One region of the Rhizobium sp. BK491 genome, then DNA from elsewhere that is predicted to be linked to it. Evidence: predicted binding sites of a transcription regulator. Region 1 holds the regulator's gene; the other holds the start of a gene.
The links. Region 1 encodes LexA, which represses DNA repair genes until DNA is damaged. Its sites were predicted from a motif close to TGTTCNNNNTGTGTTCNG; they were not measured.
Positions count from the first base shown of each region.

Region 2: the regulator LexA is predicted to act here: its motif matches at 3,777-3,794, upstream of FHX05_RS24220 (metallopeptidase family protein).

Region 1 is NZ_JACIAR010000001.1:180,891-191,972, forward strand. It holds gene bamA (outer membrane protein assembly factor BamA) at 1-835, shown strand, start outside; gene lpxD (UDP-3-O-(3-hydroxymyristoyl)glucosamine N-acyltransferase) at 887-1,954, shown strand; gene fabZ (3-hydroxyacyl-ACP dehydratase FabZ) at 1,947-2,420, shown strand; gene lpxA (acyl-ACP--UDP-N-acetylglucosamine O-acyltransferase) at 2,417-3,232, shown strand; gene FHX05_RS01025 (LpxI family protein) at 3,235-4,116, shown strand; gene lpxB (lipid-A-disaccharide synthase) at 4,113-5,294, shown strand; gene gltA (citrate synthase) at 5,321-6,610, opposite strand; gene FHX05_RS01040 (ComEC/Rec2 family competence protein) at 7,139-9,370, shown strand; gene lexA (transcriptional repressor LexA) at 9,351-10,073, opposite strand; gene FHX05_RS01050 (VOC family protein) at 10,494-11,082, shown strand, end outside.
Region 2 is NZ_JACIAR010000006.1:48,661-59,742, reverse strand. It holds gene FHX05_RS24245 (sugar phosphate isomerase/epimerase family protein) at 1-445, opposite strand, end outside; gene leuD (3-isopropylmalate dehydratase small subunit) at 725-1,333, opposite strand; gene FHX05_RS24235 (hypothetical protein) at 1,519-1,755, opposite strand; gene FHX05_RS24230 (CoA ester lyase) at 1,867-2,811, shown strand; gene FHX05_RS24225 (DUF1737 domain-containing protein) at 2,849-3,055, shown strand; gene FHX05_RS24220 (metallopeptidase family protein) at 3,105-3,542, opposite strand; gene FHX05_RS30485 (hypothetical protein) at 3,817-4,797, shown strand; gene FHX05_RS24215 (DNA polymerase Y family protein) at 4,838-6,268, shown strand; gene FHX05_RS24210 (error-prone DNA polymerase) at 6,265-9,732, shown strand; gene FHX05_RS24205 ((2Fe-2S)-binding protein) at 9,872-10,183, shown strand; gene bfr (bacterioferritin) at 10,149-10,634, shown strand; gene FHX05_RS24195 (RNA pyrophosphohydrolase) at 10,771-11,082, opposite strand, start outside.

The DNA.
Region 1 (11,082 bases):
CGGTTTCGATATCTTCAAGAACCAGACGTCGAGCGACGATTACTACGACTATTCGGAAGAAGGCTTCTCGCTGCGCGTCACCGCGCCGATCACCGAGAACCTGGCAACGACGCTGCGCTACAACTACAAGCGCTTGACCTACGACGGTACGAACGATTGGCAGAACAATCTTTCGGCTCCGTATCTCAATCTCGTCGAGAACGGTCCGTGGGTGCAGTCGACGGTTTCGCAGACCTTCACCTACAATACGTTGGACGATCAGAACCTCCCGCGTGAGGGCATCATCGCCAAGTTCACGCATGAATTTGCGGGTCTCGGCGGCGACTCCGACTTCTACAAGCTGAGCGGTAAGGCTCGTTACTACCAGATGATCAGCGACGAAGCCGATATCATCGGCTCGCTGACGGTGGGTGCCGGCTACGTGATGCCGACGAATGGCAAGCTGAACGTCTTCGATCAGTTCACGCTCGGCGGCCGCGAAATCCGCGGCTTCGAGAATGCTGGTATCGGTCCGCGTTCGTCGCATGGCGATCCGCTTGGTGGCACGACTTACTTCACGGCTTCGGCTGAAGCGAGCATGCCAATGCCGGGTGTTCCTCAGGATATCGGTCTGCGTATCGCAGCCTTCGCTGATGCGGGCACGCTCTACGGCAACAAGGCGAATCTCTTCGGCGATACCCTTCATAACGACAGCTCGATCCGCGCATCGCTCGGTGCCGGTCTGATCTGGTCGTCGCCGTTCGGTGTCATCCGCGTTGACTATGCGGTGCCGGTCTTGAAGGAAGATTACGACAAGACTGAGAATTTCCGGTTTGGCATCGCCAACCAGTTCTGATATCGGCAGTCCAGAACTGCGGGCTTGAACACCGTTCTGGAGCTGGTGCTTATGGAACATACTGGTTTTTTCCCGCCCCATGGTGGCGTCAGCTTGAAACAGCTGGCTGAGCATCTTGGGGCGGAACTGGCTGATGCGACCTCTTCGGAGGTCGTCATCAGATCTATCGCTCCCGTCTACCGGGCAGGCGAAGGTGACATTTGTTATATCCTTTCCCGAAAGAATCGTGGTGAGCTGGAGACCTGCAAGGCTTCGGCGATCATTTGCCTTCCGGCGCTGAGATCTTTCGTCCCCGATCACATCCCGGTACTTCTGTCGAAGAAGCCGCATACGGATTTCGCCATTGCCGGTGCATTGCTGCATCCGCAAGCCATGAGGCCGGTTACGTTTACCGCGAATCCGACGACGATTTCGCCCGCCGCGACGATCGATGCGACCGCTAAGCTGGAGGCCAATGTCGGCATCGAGCCGGGTGCAATTATTGGCCCGGGTGCAGAGATCGGCGAGGGGACTTATATCGGCCCTAACGCTCTCATCGGGCCGGGTGTCAAAATCGGGCGCAATTGCAGCATCGGCGGCGGTGCGAGCGTGCTCTGCGCCTATCTCGGCAACGGCGTCATCGTCCACAATGGCACGCGCATCGGTCAGGACGGTTTTGGCTATGCGCCGGGACCGCGTGGCATGATCAAGATCGTGCAGATCGGCCGCGTCATCATCCAGGACAATGTCGAGATCGGCGCCAATACTACGATCGATCGCGGCACCATGGATGATACCGTGATCGGCGAAGGCACGAAGATCGACAATCAGGTCCAGATCGGACATAACGTCCGCATTGGCCGTCACTGCGCTATCGTCAGTCAGGTCGGCATTGCCGGCAGCACGGTGATCGGCGATGGTGTGCAGATCGGCGGCCAGGCGGGCCTCAACGGGCATATCCACATCGGCGACGGCGTGCAGATCGGCGCCAAGAGCGGCGTGATGAACAGCATCCCGGCGGGCGAGCGCTATGCGGGCCTTCCGGCGCGGCCGCTATGGGATTTTCTAAGGGAATCGGCGGAGATCGCAAAGCGGTCAGGAGCCAGAGACAAGAAAGACGGGAGTGCGGAGCATGACTGAGGAAGCCAAGGCGTCGTTGTCGTCGGCTGACGTTCTGGAAATTATGAAGCTTTTGCCGCATCGCTATCCCTTCTTGATGGTCGACAAGATCATCGAGATCGATAGCGATAATTCCGCGATCGGCATCAAGAACGTGACGGCCAACGAGCCGCAGTTCACGGGGCATTTTCCCGGTTCTCCGATCATGCCGGGCGTATTGCTCATCGAGGGTATGGCGCAGACTGCGGGTGCGATCTGCGCCCGCAAGGATGGCATCGGCGGCAACCTCGTCTACTTCATGACGATCGACAACGCCCGCTTCCGCAGGCCAGTTGTTCCGGGCGACCGCGTCGAGTTCCACGTCGTCAAGCAGAAGCAGCGTGGCACCATCTGGAAGTTCCATTGCGATGCCAAGGTCGACGGTTCTCTGGTGGCCGAGGCTGATATCGGTGCGATGATCGTACGGAAGGATCAGGAACAGGCATGAGCAGCATCGCAAAGAGCGCCCGCATTCATAAGCTGGCGGTTGTCGAGGACGGCGCGGTCGTCGGCGAGAATGTTGTTGTCGGCCCGTTCTGCTATGTCGGTCCCAAAGTCGTTCTGCACGACGATATTCAGTTGCTCAATAATGCAGTCGTGACTGGCCGCACGACGATCGGTAAGGGAACGAAGATCTTTCCGATGGCCGTTGTGGGCGGTGATCCGCAGAGCGTCCACCATCACGGCGAAGAGACGACGCTTGATGTCGGTGAGAACTGCACGATCCGCGAAGGCGTGACGATTAACACCGGTACGGCCGATTACGGCGGCAGGACGATCGTCGGCAACAACAACCTCTTTCTCGCCAATTCGCACGTCGCACATGATTGCCGCGTCGGCAACAATGTCATCATGTCGAATAACGTCATGTTGGCTGGTCATGTGACCATTGAGGACCGCGCTATTCTTGGCGGCGGCTGCGCTGTGCACCAGTTCACGCGTATCGGCAGGCAAGCCTTCATTGGGGGGCTTACGGCAGCCAGCTACGATGTCATCCCTTATGGCATGTTGAACGGCAATCCTGGCGTGTTGTCAGGATTGAATGTCGTCGGGATGAGCCGCGCAGGGATAGATCGCGCCGTCATTCACCGCGTTCGCCGCGCCTACAAGAGCATCTTCGAAGGCGAAGGATCCATTCGCGACAATGCAGCGGCTATCCGCGAGGAATATGCCGATTGCAAGGAAGTGATGGAAATTCTCGATTTCATTGCTGCCGAAAGCGACCGTGCGCTTTCATCGCCGAATCGCGGCAAGAGCTGAGGGTGGTTTCGGCCAGCGAAAACGGCAAGGGCAGACTGGCGATCATCGCCGGCAGTGGGCTTTTGCCGGTTTACGTCGCCGATGCCGCCCGCCACGCCGGAGAGAATCCTGTCATTATTGCTTTGACTGACGAAGCGGACCGCGACTGGTCTGCCTTCGATCATGCCAATCTTGGCGTCGGCAATTTTGCCGGTCTCGAGGCAATGTTCCGCCGGCACGGTGTCGATCGTGTTGTCATGTCGGGCGGTGTTGCACGACGTCCTTCGTGGCGTCAGGTGCATCCGACCTGGCGCGTCATCAAGGAATTACCCTCCACGATCCGCACTCTTCTTTCGGGAGGGGACAACGCCGTTCTGCAGATGGTCATACGTCTGATTGAGGCCGGCGGCGTTCGCGTCGTGGGTGCGCATGAAATTGCGCCGGATCTTTTGGCGGCGACGGGGCCGCTTGGAAAATTCTCGCCGGCGAAAGAGGATCTGCGCGATATTGCCCAGGGCGCAAGGGCCGCGGATGCGCTGGGGCTTTTGGATGTCGGACAGGGCGCTGTCAGCGTCGGAGGCCGCGTTGTCGCGCTCGAGGGCGCCGAGGGTACTGACAGGATGATCGAGCGAGTTGCCGAACTGCGTGCGGCCGGACGCATCTCGACGCGCCGTCGTGGCGTGCTCGTCAAACTCTGCAAGCCGCAGCAGGATATCCGGGCTGATCTGCCGTCGATCGGCATGTCTACGGTATCGAATGCCAAGAAGGCTGGACTGGCCGGCATCGCCGTCGAAGCCGGCAGAGCGCTGATCCTCGACCGGCAAGCGGTAATTGCCGCTGCCGACGAGGCCGGCATTTTCGTCTGCGGCATCGATCGCGGCCTCAGCGCCGAGGGCTTCATGTGAGCGCGGCGCCTTTGAAGCTTGCCGTCGTTGCCGGAGAAGTCTCCGGCGATCTCTTGGGTGGCGATCTCGTCGCGGCCCTGAAGCGGCGTCACGGTGGTGCGGTCGAGCTGGTGGGCGTCGGTGGCGAGGCGCTGGAGGCACAAGGTCTCCGCTCGCTCTTCGATTACTCCGAGCTCTCGATCATGGGCTTCATTCAGGTCATCAAGCGGCTGCCAAAGCTACTGGCCCGCATCCGACAGACGGCAGATGCGATCGTTGCCGCAAAGCCCGATGTGCTTCTGATCATCGATAGCCCCGATTTCACTCATCGCGTTGCCAAGCGTGTGCGCAAGGCACTGCCCAACCTGCCAATCATCGATTACGTCTGCCCCAGCGTCTGGGCATGGAAGGAATATCGCGCGCAGAAGATGCTCGCTTACGTCGACCATGTACTGGCCGTATTGCCGTTCGAGCCTGCTGCCATGGAGCGGCTGGGCGGTCCGGCAACTACGTATGTCGGCCACCGCCTGACGGTCGATGCTAATCTGCTGGAAACTCGCCGTCAGCGCGCCTTGCGCGGTCTGGCAGGCCCCGATGCCCAAAAGACGATCCTGCTTCTGCCCGGATCGCGTGCATCGGAGATTCGGCAGCTACTACCGGTTTTTGAGCAGGCTATCGAAGAACTTAGCCGGAGAAATAGAAATCTTCGTTTTCTGCTGCCGACAGTGCCGAAGCAGGAGGCGTTGGTTCGTTCGCTGACGGAAAAATGGCAGGTCAAGCCGGATATCTTTGTCGGTCAGGACGCCAAGTGGAGCGCCTTTGCTGGGGCCGATGCTGCCATGGCCGCCTCCGGAACCGTGATCCTGGAATTGGGCCTAGCCGGGGTTCCGGTGGTTTCGACCTATAAGACCGAATGGCTGGCGAAATTCGTGCTGTCGCGGATCAAGATCTGGACGGCCGCCTTGCCGAACCTCATCGCCGACTATGCTGTACTGCCGGAGCTCATCAATGATGTTCTGCGGCCGGGCATGCTGGCCCGCTATATGGAGCGGCTGGCGAGCGAGACGCCGGAGCGTGTGGCGATGTTGGCGGGTTACGATCTGGTCTGGGAGCGAATGCAGACCGAGGAGCCGCCCGGCGATAAGGCGGCGCAGATTGTTCTGGATGTTCTAGCCCATAAAAAAACCGGTCATCTCTGACCGGTTTTTTGTTTCAATACCGAAGCTTAGCGCTTGGAAACAGGCACATATTCGCGCAGCGGAGCACCGGTGTAGAGCTGGCGCGGACGGCCGATGCGCTGATGCGGATCTTCGATCATTTCGTTCCACTGGGCGATCCAGCCGACGGTGCGGGCAAGAGCGAAGAGAACGGTGAACATGGTGGTGGGGAAGCCGAGAGCCTTCAGCGTGATGCCGGAATAGAAGTCGACGTTCGGGTACAGCTTCTTCTCGATGAAATATTCGTCCGTCAAAGCGATGCGCTCCAGCTCGATCGCGATGTCGAGCAGCGGATCGTCCTTGATGCCGAGTTCGCCGAGAACTTCGTGCGCCGTCTTCTGCATGATCTTGGCACGCGGGTCGTAGTTCTTGTAGACGCGGTGACCGAAGCCCATCAGGCGGAACGGGTCGTTCTTGTCCTTGGCGCGGGCGATGAATTCCGGAATGCGGTCGACCGTGCCGATTTCGTTCAGCATGTTCAGGGCCGCTTCGTTGGCGCCGCCGTGAGCCGGTCCCCAGAGGCAGGCGATGCCTGCTGCGATACAGGCAAACGGATTGGCACCGGAAGAACCAGCCAGGCGAACCGTCGAAGTCGAGGCGTTCTGCTCGTGATCTGCATGCAGGATGAAGATGCGGTCCATGGCGCGGGCAAGCACCGGGTTGACGACATATTCTTCGCACGGAACGGCAAAGCACATGCGCAGGAAGTTCGACGCATAGTCGAGGTCATTCTTCGGATAAACGAAGGGCTGGCCGATATGGTACTTATAGGCCATGGCGGCAAGCGTCGGCATCTTGGCGATCATGCGCAGGCTTGCGACCATGCGCTGGTGCGGATCGGTGATGTCGGTCGAGTCGTGATAGAAGGCGGAGAGCGCGCCGACACAGCCGCACATGACGGCCATCGGATGCGCGTCGCGGCGGAAGCCGGTGAAGAAGCGCGACATCTGCTCGTGCACCATCGTGTGGTGGGTCACACGATAGTCGAAGTCCTTCTTCTGCGCTGCTGTCGGCAGTTCGCCGTAGAGAAGGAGGTAGCAGACTTCGAGGAAATCGCCGTGTTCGGCCAGCTGATCGATCGGATAGCCGCGGTGCAGCAGAACGCCTTCGTCGCCATCGATATAGGTGATGCTCGACTCGCACGATGCGGTGGAGGTGAAACCAGGATCGTAAGTGAAAGTGGAGGTGTTCTTGTAAAGGGCACCAATATCAATGACACTCGGGCCGATGGTTCCGGTCTTGACCGGCAGGTCCACCGTCTTTTCACCCCAAGTTAGTTTCGCGCTTTGTTCCGTCATGCTGATCCTCCAAGATTTGGCGGGATTGACGCCATAAAAAGCGCCAAAAGGTTAAGCGACTACCGACTAGCTATATGATCCAGAGCCTAATGCCAAGTTATCCTAACGCCAAATTGTGCAATGCAGTATCAACTTTTGGGCACTGCAGAAGCGTCCTTTCGTATGCTACGCCGGGAAACCGGTCCAATTGAGCTTTGTTCCCGCCGATTTCAGTTGAATTCACTGGATGGTGACGGCACAAATCGCGCAGAAGCTGTAATTTGGCGCGGGGGCAGTCAGCGAGTGCCTAATTTCGAGGCATCCGACCAGCAGGAAGAGAGCAGGGACGTCACCGCGTCTCCGCAACCTCATGCCTTTTCCGCCACCATTACCCTCCGCGCCAAAGCGCAACAATGGGAACGAACACAGGATCAGGCGCCGCTGACGTCGCGTTTCCTGCGTGTCCCGAAGCGTCTTGGAACCGCTGTTCTCGGCTTGATTGCGGAGGAGGCGGCCCATGGCCGTGCTGTTCTTTTCGCGCCGATCTATATGGGTTTGGGTGCGATTATCTGGTTCGAGGCGCAAGTCGATCCGCCTCCGCAGGCGTTTCTCGCAGGCCTCGTTCTGTTTGCTTTGGGTTTTTTGCTAAAGCGCGATGCGGGCAGGCTGCTTCATCACACGCTTTTCGCCGGTATGCTCATCTGCCTGGGCATGGCGCTCGCGCAGTGGGAAAGTTGGCGGGTTTCCACCGTCATGCTCGACTCGGCCGTGACGACGACCGTGACCGGGCAGATCGAGCGACGGGAATTCTATGACAATGGGCGCTGGCGCTATATCGTCCGCGTCGAGGCAACGGAAAAACCCTCTATCCGTCGCGCGCCGCAGCGGGTTACGGTCTTCGTGCGCAAGCAGGCGGAGCCGTTCGATCTGGGGGATCGAATCCGGGGCAGGGCGCGCCTGACGCCTCCGGCCGGACCGGCATTGACGGGTCTCAACGATTTTGCCTTCAGCTCCTATTTCAACGGCATCGGCGCGAATGGCTTTGCCTACGGAACGCCGGAATTATTATCGCCATCCGGTGACAATGTTGCCGGCTCGCTACTGGATGCGGCCGATATCTGGCTCGCTGGCCTGCGCAACAGCATAGGCGACCGCATCAGGCAAACCTTGCCCGGAGATACCGGCGCCTTTGCAGCAGCGCTTGTCACCGATGAGAGACGTGCGATCTCGAAGGATACGACCGAGGCTCTGAGAATTGCCGGCCTGACCCACATCATCGCAATTTCCGGTCTCAACATGGCGTTGTCGGCTGGCATCTTCTATGTCGGTCTGCGCTATTTGTTCAGCCTGTTTCCCGGCGTCGTCCAGGCTTGGCCGACGAAGAAGTTCGCAGCCTTCGGCGCGCTTCTAACGGTAACGGCCTATTACCTCATTTCCGGATTCGGCGTCTCCGCCGAACGCGCCTTCATCATGATGGCGATCATGCTGGTGGCCGTACTTTTCGACAGGCCATCCATCAGCTTGCGCAATGTGGCGCTCTCAGCCATCGTCATCCTAGTCTTGTCACCGTCTCAGGTACTCGGTCCGAGTTTCCAGATGTCTTACGCCGCTACGCTGGCGCTGGTATCAGGCTATTCGCTCTGGAAACGACGGCGGCATCGCGAAAACATCCTGCCGCGCATCCGTCTGTTAAGTCCGCTACTGTTCGTCACGCGCTTCTTTGGAGGTGTGATGTCGACCTCGTTCATCGGCGGTGCGTCGACGGCCATTTTCTCGATCGAGCATTTTCACCGGTTGGCGACATATGGACTTGCTGCCAATCTTGCGGCCATGCCCGTCGTCTCTTTCATCGTCATGCCCTTCGGTATGATGGCGATGCTGCTGATGCCTTTCGGAATCGATGGACCGTTCTGGAAAGTCACCGGTGAGGGACTGGAGCTTGTGATCGCTATTGCAAAAACGGTGGCTGGGTGGGGAGGTGACATTACCTTTGGCCGCCAGCCCGGCTGGCTGATGCCGACTTTCATCGCCGGCTTCCTGATCATGAGCATGCTGCGGACCCGGCTTCGCCATCTGGGCCTGTTGCTGCTGCTGTCATCTGTCGGTGTAGCCGCGTTCGGCTCTGGTGTGCCGAAGCCGGATCTGATGATCTCGGAAGATGGCATTCTGGTTGCCTTGCGCCAGGACGATATCCTCGCCACCAATCGCGAGAGACCGCAGGCCTTCATCTTCGAGCAATGGCAGAAAGCGCTGGTCGCGGCCGAACATCAACCGCCGACCATGCTTCCGACCGATAGCCGGCTTCCGCAGATCAGCAAGACGGATCGGCATAAGCGATTAAGCAATGCCGAGCAGAAGGCGGTCCGCACAGCAATGGAAGAAGCTTTGGACCGCACCATGCAAGGCAGCTTTGCTTGTCAGAAGGGAGCATGGTGTGTCGCCATGCTCGAAAACGGCGCGATATTGGTCACCATCGAGAACGCAGCCTATCTGCCCACGGCTTGCGACACCGGGAATATTATCGTGACGCCAATCCGGCTGCGGCTGGACCATTGCCGCTCCGGAGCAACGCTCATAACCGGTGCGACATTGCGCAAAACCGGCTCCATCGAAATGGTGCTTACCTCAGACAAACCCATTATATCCGCCGCATTCAACAACCCGCAGCGCCCATGGACCAGGCATCGAACTTATGATTGGCGCACCGGCAAATTTAACGCGCCAATTGCAAAGGCACCACCAGTTCTGGACAATTCACCGGTCAGTGATAGCGACGAATAAGGCCGACGAGCTTGCCCTGAACCTTGACGCGATCCGGCCCGAAGATGCGGGTTTCATAGGCTGGGTTCGCGGCTTCCAGCGCGATGGAGGCACCCTTGCGACGGAAGCGCTTCAAGGTAGCTTCTTCATCGTCGACGAGTGCAACGACGATATCGCCGGGATTGGCCGTGGTCGAATTGCGGATAATGACCGTATCGCCGTCGAAAATTCCGGCGTCGATCATCGAATCTCCTCGAACTTCAAGCGCATAATGTTCGCCGGAGCCGAGCATGTCGGCGGGAACGGTAATGTCGTGCGTATTGTTCTGGATGGCGGAGATCGGAACGCCGGCTGCGATGCGACCCATCACGGGTACGGACGCCGAGCCGTTGTGATCGTCATTTGCCACTTTCGACGGAGCGGGCGGGGCAACGGGCTGTGGCTTGCCGAGGCTGCCCTCGATGACGCTGGGCGAAAAACCGCGGCGCTGTTGCAGGCTCGGATTATAGGCGTCGGGAAGCTTGATGACTTCGAGCGCTCTGGCCCGGTTCGGCAGCCTGCGGATGAAACCTCGCTCCTCCAGCGCCGTGATCAGGCGGTGAATGCCGGATTTGGATGCCAAATCCAGTGCATCCTTCATCTCGTCGAAGGATGGCGGAACACCGGATTCCTTCATGCGTTCGTGAATGAAGAGAAGCAGTTCCTGCTGCTTGCGCGTCAACATCGTCTTGGAACCCCAGAATCAAGAAAAGCCGTGAAACAAATCCAGAACGGACACTATATGTTCCATATGTGTTCCGCAAGTGCTTAAATTTCGGTAAAGCCTTGTGGGGCCAGTTAAATAATTACCATTTGCGAATAGATCGGATCGGAACATCGAGGCGCCATATCTGCGTTAACCCATGGAAAAATATGAGAAATGCCGCTCTGTTCGCTCCCAGGGCCTTGTCGTTCAGTCCGTGCGCCCAGCATTTGGATCAAAGTGCCACACTACTGCATAAGCCGGCTATGGGAGAGAATCAGCAATCACGTTTGCGAGATCGCCTTCAATCCATGTCGTGTGCTTCGGGATGTTCCGTCCTTCCATCTTGAATTGCTTGGGGGATGGGCGCAAATCTGCTTCCGCAAGCAAACAGGAGAAGCCATGATTTCGTCTCCGCATCCGCTGGATCATCTCGTGCTGCCGACCGTCAATATCGCTCTGGCGCGCGAACGCCTCGGCAAGCTCGGTTTCACGGTGGCTCCAGATGCGCGCCATCCCTTTGGCACTCAGAATGCCTGCGTCTTCCTTGCCGATAAAACCTATCTCGAACCTCTGGGCGTCGCATCTCCGGAGCAATGCGAGAAGAGCATCGTGGATGGCAATGTTTTCGTCGCGCGCGATCAGGCTTATCGTTTCCGGGTGGGGGATGATGGCTTCTCGGCCGTGGTATTCGGTACGGATGATGCGGTGGCGGATGACAAGCGTTTCAACGCGGCGGCGATTTCGGCGGGGCGAATGCTGGATTTCTCCCGTCCGATGAAGATGCCGGATGGAACCGAAACCACGGCAGGCTTTCGTCTTGCCTTTGCCGCCGATCTGCGCGCGCCGGATTTTCTCGCTTTCTGCTGTCAGCGCATCAATCCGCTGCCGGCTGATCGCAGCGCGCTCGAGCGTCACGAGAACGGCGTGACTGGTATCGCGCGGGTAGCGCTTTGCGCGCCGAAGCCGGCGGTCTATCGCGGTTTCTTCG
Region 2 (11,082 bases), on a different contig from region 1:
TGAGCCCGATGTCTTCGGCGCGCTTGACCGCTTCTTTCAGCGTCAGATGCGTGTATTCGATGATCTTTTCGCGCTCGCCCTTGTTGTTGTCGAGGTTGTTGTAGGACCACGACGTATAGGGGCTATGGATGACCATCTGCGTGGCGCCGATATTGGCGCAGACGTCGAGCGCCTGCAGCAGGCGCTTGGAGACGACGGCGCGGACGTCCGGGTCTTGCGAGGCGATGACGAAGCCCCAGAACGGACCGTGGATGCCGAGACGACCCTGATGGCCGTCGAGCAGCTTGCGGGCGCGCTCGGCCAGCGGAGCCCAATCGCCGTTCAGGATTTCGGCTTCGACAAAGCTCTGCAGCTCCAGATCGCGCGGCTTTTCGAGCAGCCAGTTGCGATGGATTTCGACGTCGTCGAGCGTCATGGCGGCGCCGACAATGGGAAGGGAGGTCATGAAGGGGCTCCATTGCGTGGAGAAAATTTAAGGGTGGGAGAGACGGCCCGAAGGATCTCGGCGGTCTGTATGGACCTCCTTCTTGTCGATCATATTACAGCGGGCGGGAAAGACGGCGTCTGAGCTGTTTTCGCGGGATTTGCGGTCTCCGCTCCTGGGCTGTGATAATTGCGGGATAGTCCCACTCCCCGCAGGCGGGGAGAGGGGACTATTATGCCCGGCATGAAAAAAGCCGGGCGCAAGGCCCGGCTTCGAAACATGCGATAAGGGAAAGACCGATCAGGCAGCCCAGGGGCGCGATGCGGCGTTCGTCTTTTCGAAGTCGCTGATCGCAGAGGATTTTTCCAGCGTCAGGCCGATATCGTCGAGGCCGTTCAGCAGGCAGTGACGCTTGAACTCGTCGAGTTCGAACTTCAGCGAGCCGCCGTCCGGGCCAGTGATCTCGAGGTTTTCCAGATCGACCGTCAGAATGGCGTTGGAGCCGCGCGAGGCGTCGTCCATCAGCTTGTCGAGCTCTTCCTGGCTGACCTTGATCGGCAAGATGCCGTTCTTGAAGCAGTTGTTGTAGAAGATGTCAGCGAAGCTGGTCGAAATAACGCAGCGGATGCCGAAATCGAGCAGCGCCCACGGAGCATGCTCACGCGAGGAGCCGCAGCCGAAATTATCGCCGGCGACGAGGATCTTGGCATTCTGATAGGCCGGCTTGTTCAGCACGAAATCCGGGTTCGGAGAACCGTCTTCATTGTAACGGGCTTCAGCGAAGAGCCCCTTGCCGAGACCCGTGCGCTTGATGGTCTTCAGATAATCCTTCGGGATGATCATGTCGGTATCGACATTGACGACCGGGAGGGGTGCTGCGACACCGGTCAACTTCACGAACTTGTCCATGGGGTCCTGCCTTCATTCTCGTCTAAGCACGAATTATCCTGCCAATAGAGCAAATCCGGCCCGAAATGAAGGAAAATCTTGGAAATGCTCTAAAACGCGGCGCTTTGGGTCCTCGTGCCCTTCAGGACGCGGCCTGATCGCACACATAGGCCCGCCGGATAGACCACCCTGCCCTGCTTTCAATCCTAGAGGTCGATGATCGTGCCGCGACCGTCGTTCCAGATGCGCATTTCGCGCTGGCCGTTCGTCTTCGCCTTGGCGTGCACCGGGGCCGGCTTCATGCGCAGCGAAATCGCGCGGGCTGCCATCAGCACGGTAAGGATAGCGCCGACGGCGAGCGTGACCGAAACGGTAAACAGCGCCATAGCTGCAAACACGGTGATACCGGCAAGCGCGATGAACAGGGAACGGATATTCTGCATGGTCGAGACCTCTCTACATCAAGCAATGTGGCCCTCATGATTGTCATCTGCAAGAGGAGCATGGCTTTTTGTTGACTTGCCTGCCGATTAAAAGCGCGGCAAAACGGCACAATGAGCCAATCTGCGAGCCAAAACCCCCCGTCCCGTCCCGCTCGTCTGCGCCGCTCGGTCTTGAGCGTTCCCGCTATCAACCGACGCGCGCTGGACAAGCTTTCGAGCCTCGAATGCGACGCGGTCATCTTCGATCTCGAGGATTCGGTTTCGCCGGAGAAAAAGGCCGAGGCGCGGGAGAATCTCCGGGCCTTCTTTGCGGTCTCGCCGCTTCCCGGCAAGGAGCGGATCATCCGTATCAATGCGCTCTACTCCAATTTCGGTGCCGATGACCTGGCGCTGGTTACGGAGGTGGAGCCGGATGCGGTGTTGCTGCCGAAGGTGGACGAGCCGCAGGACGTGAGCGATGTCAGTGACCGGCTTGCGGAAGCCGATGCACGGGAAGACTTGCGTATCTGGGCCATGATCGAGACGCCGCGCGGCATCCTGAATGCGGCGGCGATCGCCGAAGCCGGGCGCACGGCAGGAAGCCGGCTCGATTGTTTCGTCGTCGGTCTCAACGACCTCAGAAAGGAAACGGGCGTTCTGCCGCAGCCCGGTCGCCCCTATCTCGTGCCCTGGCTGATGCAGGTGATATTGGCCGTCAGCGCTTACGGCCTTGAGGCGATCGACAGCGTCTTCAACGATTTCAGGGATGCTGAGGCATTTGAGGCCGAATGTGGCCAGGGTGTCGCCATGGGCTTTGCCGGCAAGATGCTGATCCATCCAAGCCAGATCGAGGCGGCCAACCGCCATTTCGGCCCGGCTGAGGCTGCCATTGCCGAGGCCGAAGCCATCATTGCGGCTTTTGCCGCACCCGATGCCGCCACTCTCAATGTCGTGAACCTCGGCGGACGGATGGTGGAGCGGCTGCACCTTGTCCAGGCGGAAAGACTCATTCATAAAGCTCGCCTGATCGAACAGCGCTCTTCGGGCACGGCAGCGGCGCCCCGCACCGAGGTCTGACCGTCGAATTGCCCGGCCAAATACGAAAGATGCCCTAATGAAACTCTACCGCTTCCTCACCGGCCCCGATGACGCTTCCTTCTGCCACAAGGTCAGTGCGGCGCTGAACAAGGGCTGGGAGCTATACGGCTCGCCGACCTATGGCTTCAATTCTGCAAGCGGGCGTATGGAATGCGGCCAGGCCGTCGTCAAGGACGTTGCCGGCAAGGATTACGATCCGGATATGAAGCTTTCGGAGCAGTAAGCCGTAACTGAAGTTCTTCGCCCAGGTTGGCTTACGATCGGGGTTGGTATTACCGATCCGTCGCTTCCTCAGCACTTTCCTCAATACGCTCCATGTCCTCGTCGCTCAGGCCGAAATGGTGGCCGATCTCGTGGATCAGGACATGGGTAATGATGTCGCCGAGAGTTTCGTCGTTTTCAGCCCAATAGTCGATGATCGGCCGGCGATAGAGGCGGATCTTATTGGGCATATCGCCGGTCTGGGCGGTAAAGCGCTCCGAGATGCCGCGACCTTCGAAAAGGCCGAGCAGGTCGAAGGGGGTTTCCAGCGCCATATCCTCGAACACTTCGTCATCCGGGAAATCCTCGATGAGAATGACGAGGTTGCCGGTGAGCGAGCGGAATTCCTCCGGCAAGTGGCTGTAAGCCTCCATTGCCAGGGATTCGAATGTGCTGATGGAGGGAGAATGGCGATCCCGCCAATCTTCGCTCTGGTCAACGCGAGCCATGAATATTCCTTCCTTGGCTGGTCATATAGAGACTTTGCGCTGCTTTTACGAGAGCGGAATAGAGCGTGATGCCGAAAAGTGTTTGAGCGGTTTTCGATCGACATCATGCTCTACTTTTTTGATTCTAGAGCGGATTCGAATTTTCGGGCGACAGACCGAAATCATCTGGCTCGGTTCACAGGAATATTTTCTTATGAAATGGTGTTGACTCTTTCTCCAAGCTCTGGAATCCATAAGAACATAACAGGAACATTATCGATCTGGAGTGAACGTCATGGCCGAGGCTGCCGTGGCGCGGGAAACGCTTTTTGCCCTGCGTGAAACCATTGCCCGACTGGAAGGCAGGCCGATCCCGGCACTGGCAGCCTCGGCGCATGAGGCTTTGGCAGACAAGCCGGTGAGGGAGGCGATGGGTATTGCGAAATCCCTGCCTACTGAGCCTACGCTTGAACAGTCGCTCCTTCAGATCGGCGTCGATGAGCTCGATGCGGCGCTGCAAGGCGGTTTGCCGCTCGATGCGCTGACGGAAATCCGCTCGCTCGGCCTGCGCGATGCCGGGGCGGCGAGCGGCTTTGCCCTTGCGCTTGCGGCGAGACTGTATACGCGAGCATCGGATAAGACCGTGGCCAAGTCTCCGGTCCTATGGATCGGCGATACGGTGGCAACGATGGAGGCAGGCCTGCCCTATGCCATCGGCATCGGCGATTTCGGGCTGGAGCCTCAGGCTCTCCTGCAGGCGTCGCCGCGCAAGCTCGACGATGCGCTCTGGGTGGCGGAAGCAGCCCTTGGCAGTGCTGCCTTTGCCGTCGTCATTCTGGAAGTGCGCGGCAATCCCGCCCGTTTCGGTCTGACCGAAAGCCGGCGGCTGGCGCTGAGGGCCAAGGCGGCGGGACGGCCCTTGTTTCTGTTGCGACAGGGAGGCGAGGAGGAAGCAAGCAGCGCCCTCTTCCGCTTTTCCGTCGAACCCGCGCCGGCACAGGCGCGGCCCCTGCCGGACGGATCGGTGCTTGGCGGCAGCATCGGTCACCCGGCTTTTCGTCTGACCTTGGAAAAGAGCCGCAACCCGGCGCCTCTTTCCATAACCCTGGAGTGGAATGCCCATGACCGCCGCTTTGCCCCTGTCTCCGATGTTCAGTACCCCGCCTTTCCCGGCGAACACGCAGCGCATTCTGGCGCTGACCTTCCCGCATCTGCCGACCGATCGGATCGCGCGCAAGCGCTGGGGTCTGTCCTGGCGTTCGACAGGCAGGCTTGAAGCGCCGCCGCTTGCCTGTGCCGGCAAGCTCAACAATGCCATGCGGCTGACTGCGCTCAATGAACGGGCTGAAATGATCGGCCTGAAGCAGGGTCAGGGCGTGGCCGAGGCAAAGGCGATCTGTCCTGATCTCGATGTCGTCGAGGAGGATCCGGTCGCGGATCGCAAGCTTCTGGAAGCGATCGCCGACTGGTGCGACCGCTATACGCCGCTGGTGGCGATCGACGGCAAGGACGGCCTTTTTCTCGATATTACCGGCTGCGCCCATCTTTTCGGCGGCGAAGAGGCGCTGCTCGAGGATATCTTGATCCGGATTTCCCGACTGGGCTTCGATGTGCGCGGCGCCATTTCCTCTGCGCCCGGCCTCTCCTGGGCCGTCGCCCGCTTTGACGAGAGCCGCATCGTTCCGCCTGAAGCCATGGAAGAGGCACTGGCACCGCTGCCGGTTGCATGTCTTCGGCTTGGCGAGGAGATTGTCGCCGCTTTGCAGAAGATGGGCCTGAAGCAGGTCGGCGACCTTCTGGCAGCACCGCGTGCGCCGCTTGCCCGCCGTTTCGGTGCGCAGCTAATGTTGCGGCTCGATCAGGCTGTCGGCCTCGTCGAGGAACCGATTTCGCCGCGTCGCCCGGTCGCGCAATTGTCAGCCGAGCGCCGGCTTGCCGAGCCGGTGCAGGCGGAAGAGGATATTCTTCAGCTTGCCCGCCAGCTTGCCGAAACCCTGAAGCCGAGGCTGGAGGCGCGCGGCGTCGGCGGCCGTTCCTTCGAGCTTCTGCTTTTCCGGGTGGATGGGGCGGTTTTCCGTATCGCGGCCGGCGCATCGCAACCACTGCGGGAGCCGAACCGGATCGCCAGCCTGTTCACGGAGCGCTTCGGCGCCATTCATGACGATCTCGATGTCGGTTACGGTTTCGAAATCATCCGCCTCAATGTGCTTCAGCATGCGCCCTTCGATGCCATGCAAGGCGATTTTGTCGGAGAAGACCGCCAGGAAGGATCTCTTGCCGCCTTCGTGGATCGTGTGGCCGCCCGGCTGGGGCCGGACTGTCTGCAAGGGTTCGAGCTGCGGCAGAGCCATATCCCTGAGCGGGCCGTGCGGCCGCTGCCGGCCATGGCTATCCTCGCCTCGAAGCGGCGCACAGGTAAGGAGGATGCCGGCCATCATGGTTTCTTCCGCGGCGAACGGCCGCTCCGGCTGTTTCGTATGCCGGAGCTGGTCGAAACCATTGCTGCCGAAGTGCCCGACGGCCCTCCCCGGCAGTTCCGCTGGCGGCGGGTGATGCATCGGGTCAGCCGGGCCGAAGGGCCGGAGCGGCTTTCGGCGGAATGGTGGGTCGAGGAAAAGGAAGAGCCTGCCCGCGATTATTTCCAGGTCGAGGATGAGGAGGGCCATCGTTTCTGGCTGTTCCGCAAGGGGCTCTATGGCCGAGGCGGCACAACGCCGGATTGGTACATGCACGGGGTCTTCGCATGAACGCGCGCCCGAGCTTTCACGAACCCGTACCCTTCTTTGAGATCGGCGTGAGAACGAATTTCTCCTTTCTTGAAGGTGCCTCACATCCGGAGGAAATCGTGGCGCAGGCCGCCATCCTGAAACTTTCCGGATTTGGGATCGCCGACCGCAATTCGGTTGCCGGCGTGGTCAAGGCGCATGCGCATACCAAGCTTCTCCGGGAGAAGTACAAGGAGGGCATTGAGAAGAACCTGGAGCTTCAGGCGAAGGGCAAGCCAGAAAAGCCGCTTCTGAAGCCGGTTCCTTTCCAGCCTGGCGCGCGCCTTGTGTTTTCGGACGGTACACCTGACATTCTTGCCTATCCGGAAAACCGAAAGGGCTGGGCGCATCTCTGCCGGCTGCTGAGCGCCGGTAATCTGCGCGGCGAAAAAGGCACCTGCATCCTCAATGAAAGCGACCTCGTGGAATGGGGTGACGAGATGATGCTGGCGCTTATTCCCGATGCGACAAGTGTCGAGACGCAAGAAGGGCAGGAAAAGCTGGAGCAATGCCTGAAGCGGTTATGGATGCGCTTCGGCAGGAAATTCCACATGGTCCTGTCGCCGGCCTATGACGGGCGGGACCGGATGGTCTTCGCCACGCTTTCCATCCTGGCGCAGCGCAATGGCGTGCGGCTGATCGCCAGCAATCAGCCGCTCTATCATGCGACCGAGCGCAAGCCGCTTGCCGATATCGTCGTTTCGATCCGCGAACATGTATCGATCGCCGAGGCTGGTTTCAAACTGGCAGCGAACGCCGAGCGCTACATGAAGGACGCTGCCGAGATGGCACGTCTGTTCCGGGATTATCCGAAGGCTATAGCCAATACGCAGAAGTTTTTTAGCCGGCTCTCTTTTTCACTGGACGAGCTAAAACACAATTATCCCGACGAAAGCGTTCCTGGAGAGACCGTTGCGGAGACGCTGAAGCGGCTGACATGGGAGGGCGCCGAGTGGCGCTTTCCCGGAGGGATCCCGCCAAAGGTTTCGGCGCAGATCGAGCATGAGCTCAAGCTCATTCGGGAACGGCAATATGAGCCTTATTTCCTGACGGTGCACCGCATCATGGAGTTTGCCCGCAGTGCGAATATCCTGTGTCAGGGGCGCGGATCGGCCGCCAATTCGACGGTCTGTTATTGCCTTCGGATTACCGAGGTCAATCCCGAATTAACAAGCCTGCTTTTCGAGCGCTTCATCTCGACGGAGCGCGAGGAGCCGCCTGATATCGACGTTGATTTCGAGCATGAGAAACGCGAAGAAGTCATTCAGTTCATCTACAGGCATTACAAAAAGGAGCATGCCGGGCTGACCGCGGCGGTCACCAGCTATCGGGCGCGCTCGGCCGGCCGCGAAGTGGCGAAAGCCTTCGGTTTGTCGGAGGATGTGCAGTCGGCCCTTGCAAGCGGTGTCTGGGGCTGGTCGACGGAGGAGCTGTCCGAGCGTGAGGCGAAGATTGCCGGCCTCGATCTCACGAACAAGACGACACGCAACGTCCTTTCCTATGCCTCGACGCTGATGGGGTTTCCGCGGCACCTGACCCAGCATGTCGGCGGCTTCGTCATCACCCGGGATCGGCTGGATGAGGTCGTGCCGATCATGCATACGGCGATGGACGATCGCTACATGATCGAGTGGAACAAGGACGATCTCGACAATCTCAACATATTGAAGATCGACGTGCTTGCGCTCGGCATGTTGACCTGTCTCGCCAAGGCTTTCGACCTCCTGCTGTTGCATTACGATGTGAAGAAGGCGCTCGCCGATCTTGGGAGCAAGGAATATCCGGATGGCAAGCCGGTTTATGACATGATCTGCCGTGCCGATACGATCGGCGTCTTTCAGATCGAAAGCCGGGCGCAGATGAGCATGCTGCCGCGTCTGCGGCCCCGCAGATTCTATGATCTGGTCATTGAGGTGGCGATCGTTCGCCCCGGCCCCATTCAAGGAGACATGGTTCACCCTTACCTTAAGCGGCGGGATGACGATCTTCACAAGCGGCCGATCGAATATCATCGTCCGGAGTTGAAGGCTGTTTTGGAGCGAACTTTGGGGGTTCCGCTGTTTCAGGAACAGGCGATGCAGATCGCCATTACCGCGGCCGGATTTTCGCCCGCCAAGGCCGATCGGCTGCGCCGATCCATGGCGACGTTCAAGCGAACGGGGAGGGTCGATGAATTCAAAAAGGATCTGGTTTCGGGCATGGTCGCGAATGGCTATCCTCAGGACTTTGCCGAACGCTGTTTCAGCCAGATTGAGGGCTTCGGCGAATATGGTTTCCCTGAAAGCCATGCGGCGTCCTTCGCTCTGCTCGTCTATGCCTCGTCCTGGTTCAAGACCTACTATCCGGATGTCTTCTGTGCGGCGATCCTCAATGCCCAGCCGATGGGCTTCTATGCGCCGGCGCAGCTTGTGCGCGATGCGCGCGAGCATGGCGTCGAGGTGCGGCCGGTAGATATCAATCGTTCCAGCTGGGATTGCCTGCTGGAGAAGGCGCGTTTCGATCCGGGCGCGATCGAGCCGCGTCATGCGTCGATGCGCGATGATATCAAGACGCAATGTGCCGTCCGCCTCGGCTTCCGGCAGGTCAAGGGTCTGTCCGAGGAGGAGATGAACCAGCTCGTCGAGCGCCGGGGCGATGGCTATCGGTCCGTGCGCGATCTTTGGCTGCGCTCCGGGCTTGCCAAGGCGCAGATCGAGCGCCTGGCGGATGCGGATGCGTTCGGTTCCATCGGCCTCAGCCGTCGTGAGGCGCTTTGGGCTGTGCGGGCGCTCGATGCCGGCAGTGCCGCCGAAACGCTTCCCCTCTTCGATCTCGGCGACCATGCGGAGCTGCAGGTCGAGCCGGCGGTTACGCTGCCGGAAATGCTGCCTGGCGAGCAGGTCATCGAGGATTATCGCTATCTGTCGCTATCCCTGAAGGCGCATCCGGTTTCCTTCCTACGTACCGATTTCGCCCGGCAGGGGATCGTGCAAAGCCGGGATTTGCCCGGTATCGCCAGCGGCCGCATGGTGACGATCGCCGGGCTGGTGCTGGTGCGCCAGCGGCCGGGTTCGGCCAAGGGGGTGATCTTCATGACGCTGGAGGACGAAACCGGTGTCGCCAATGCGATCGTCTGGCGGAAAAAATTCGAGAAGTACCGCGCCATCGTGATGGGCGCGCGGCTGGTCAAGATCCGTGGCCGGCTGCAGAGCGAAAGCGGCGTCATCCATGTGGTGGTCGATCATATCGAGGATATGACGCCGGCACTTGGTATTCTGCAGCGCGAGGCGCGACGGTTTGGTGTCAGCGACCGGGCGGATGAGGCCCTGCGGCCGACCATGGATCACAGGCAGAAGCGGAAGTCCGTCTTTCTGGCGCCTTCTTCTGGTGTGGGGGCAGCGACGGAAGGCCGCAGCCATGGTGCCGAAACGGCGAAAGTTATGCCGCGAGGCCGCAATTTCCATTGAGATTGCGAGCTTCGTATCGGGCAAAAGCTTCGGAACTCGGCCCACGGACGAGATCCGAATCGTTTCTTTCTTGACAAAGAGCGTCTTCTTTAGCAGATAACAAGACAGCAAATGTCATGTTTGACGGGCTGAGCGAAGAATGCTGGTTTGCAGTTGTAATTACATCACCGACAAAGAAATCCGGGACGTCATCAACGAGTTCCTTGATCAGGACTGTTGGCAGCTCATCGTTCCCGCCAAGGTTTATCACGCGATGGAAAAGCGCGGCCGTTGCTGCGGCTGCTTCCCGAATGTCGTTGATATCATTATACAGACAACCCAGGATTATCATGCCCGCCGCCACTCGACGGAAGCGGAGATATTTGATTTCATGTCCCGCCTGAAAAAATTCCATGAAGACAACAGGAGAGCGGACATTGAAAGGCGACAAAAAGGTCATCGAGCGGCTTAACGAGGCACTCTTCCTCGAGCTCGGCGCAGTCAACCAATATTGGGTTCATTACAGACTCCTCGAAGACTGGGGCTACACCAAGCTTGCCAAGAAAGAGCGCGCAGAATCCATCGAGGAGATGCAGCACGCCGACCGCCTCGTTGCCCGTATCATCTTCCTCGAAGGTCATCCGAACCTGCAGACGCTCGCGCCGCTGCGCATCGGTCAGAACGTCAAGGAAGTGCTGGAAGCCGATCTCGCCGGCGAATACGACGCACGCACGGCCTACAAGAAATCCCGCGACATCTGTCACGATGCCGGCGACTATGTGTCCATGAAGCTGTTCGAAGAGCTTCTGGCGGATGAGGAAGGCCATATCGACTTCCTCGAAACCCAGCTCGAACTGCTCGACAAGATCGGCGAAGCCAAATACGGCCAGCTTAATGCCGACTCCGCCGATTCCGCGGAATAAGCGACATACTGGAGCGGCTCAGTTTTTAAATCTCTGAACCGCTCCATTTCTTTGTTTTCACCCATTCCAGGAAGAGCGCGCAAACTTTTCCTGGAATTGCTTTATGAATCGGCCCTTCCGCGGCTGGCCTTCTTTTTCAGTCTTCGGCTTTCAGATTGGCCAGGTGGCTGAATTCCGAAACCACCTGCTCGTAGACCGAGCGTTTGAAGGGAACGATCAGGTCGGGAAGCACCGCCATGGGCTTCCATTCCCATGCATCGAATTCCGGTTCATGGCCGCCCGGCGGCGGATTGATGGCGATCTCACCTTCGTCGCCGCCGAAGCGGAAGGCAAACCAGCGCTGCGTCTGGCCGCGATATTTCCCCTTGAGGCCGATGCCGATCAGCTGCGGCGGAAGATCGTAATTGATCCAGTCCATGGCTTCCGCGAGCAAGGTCACGGTTTTCAT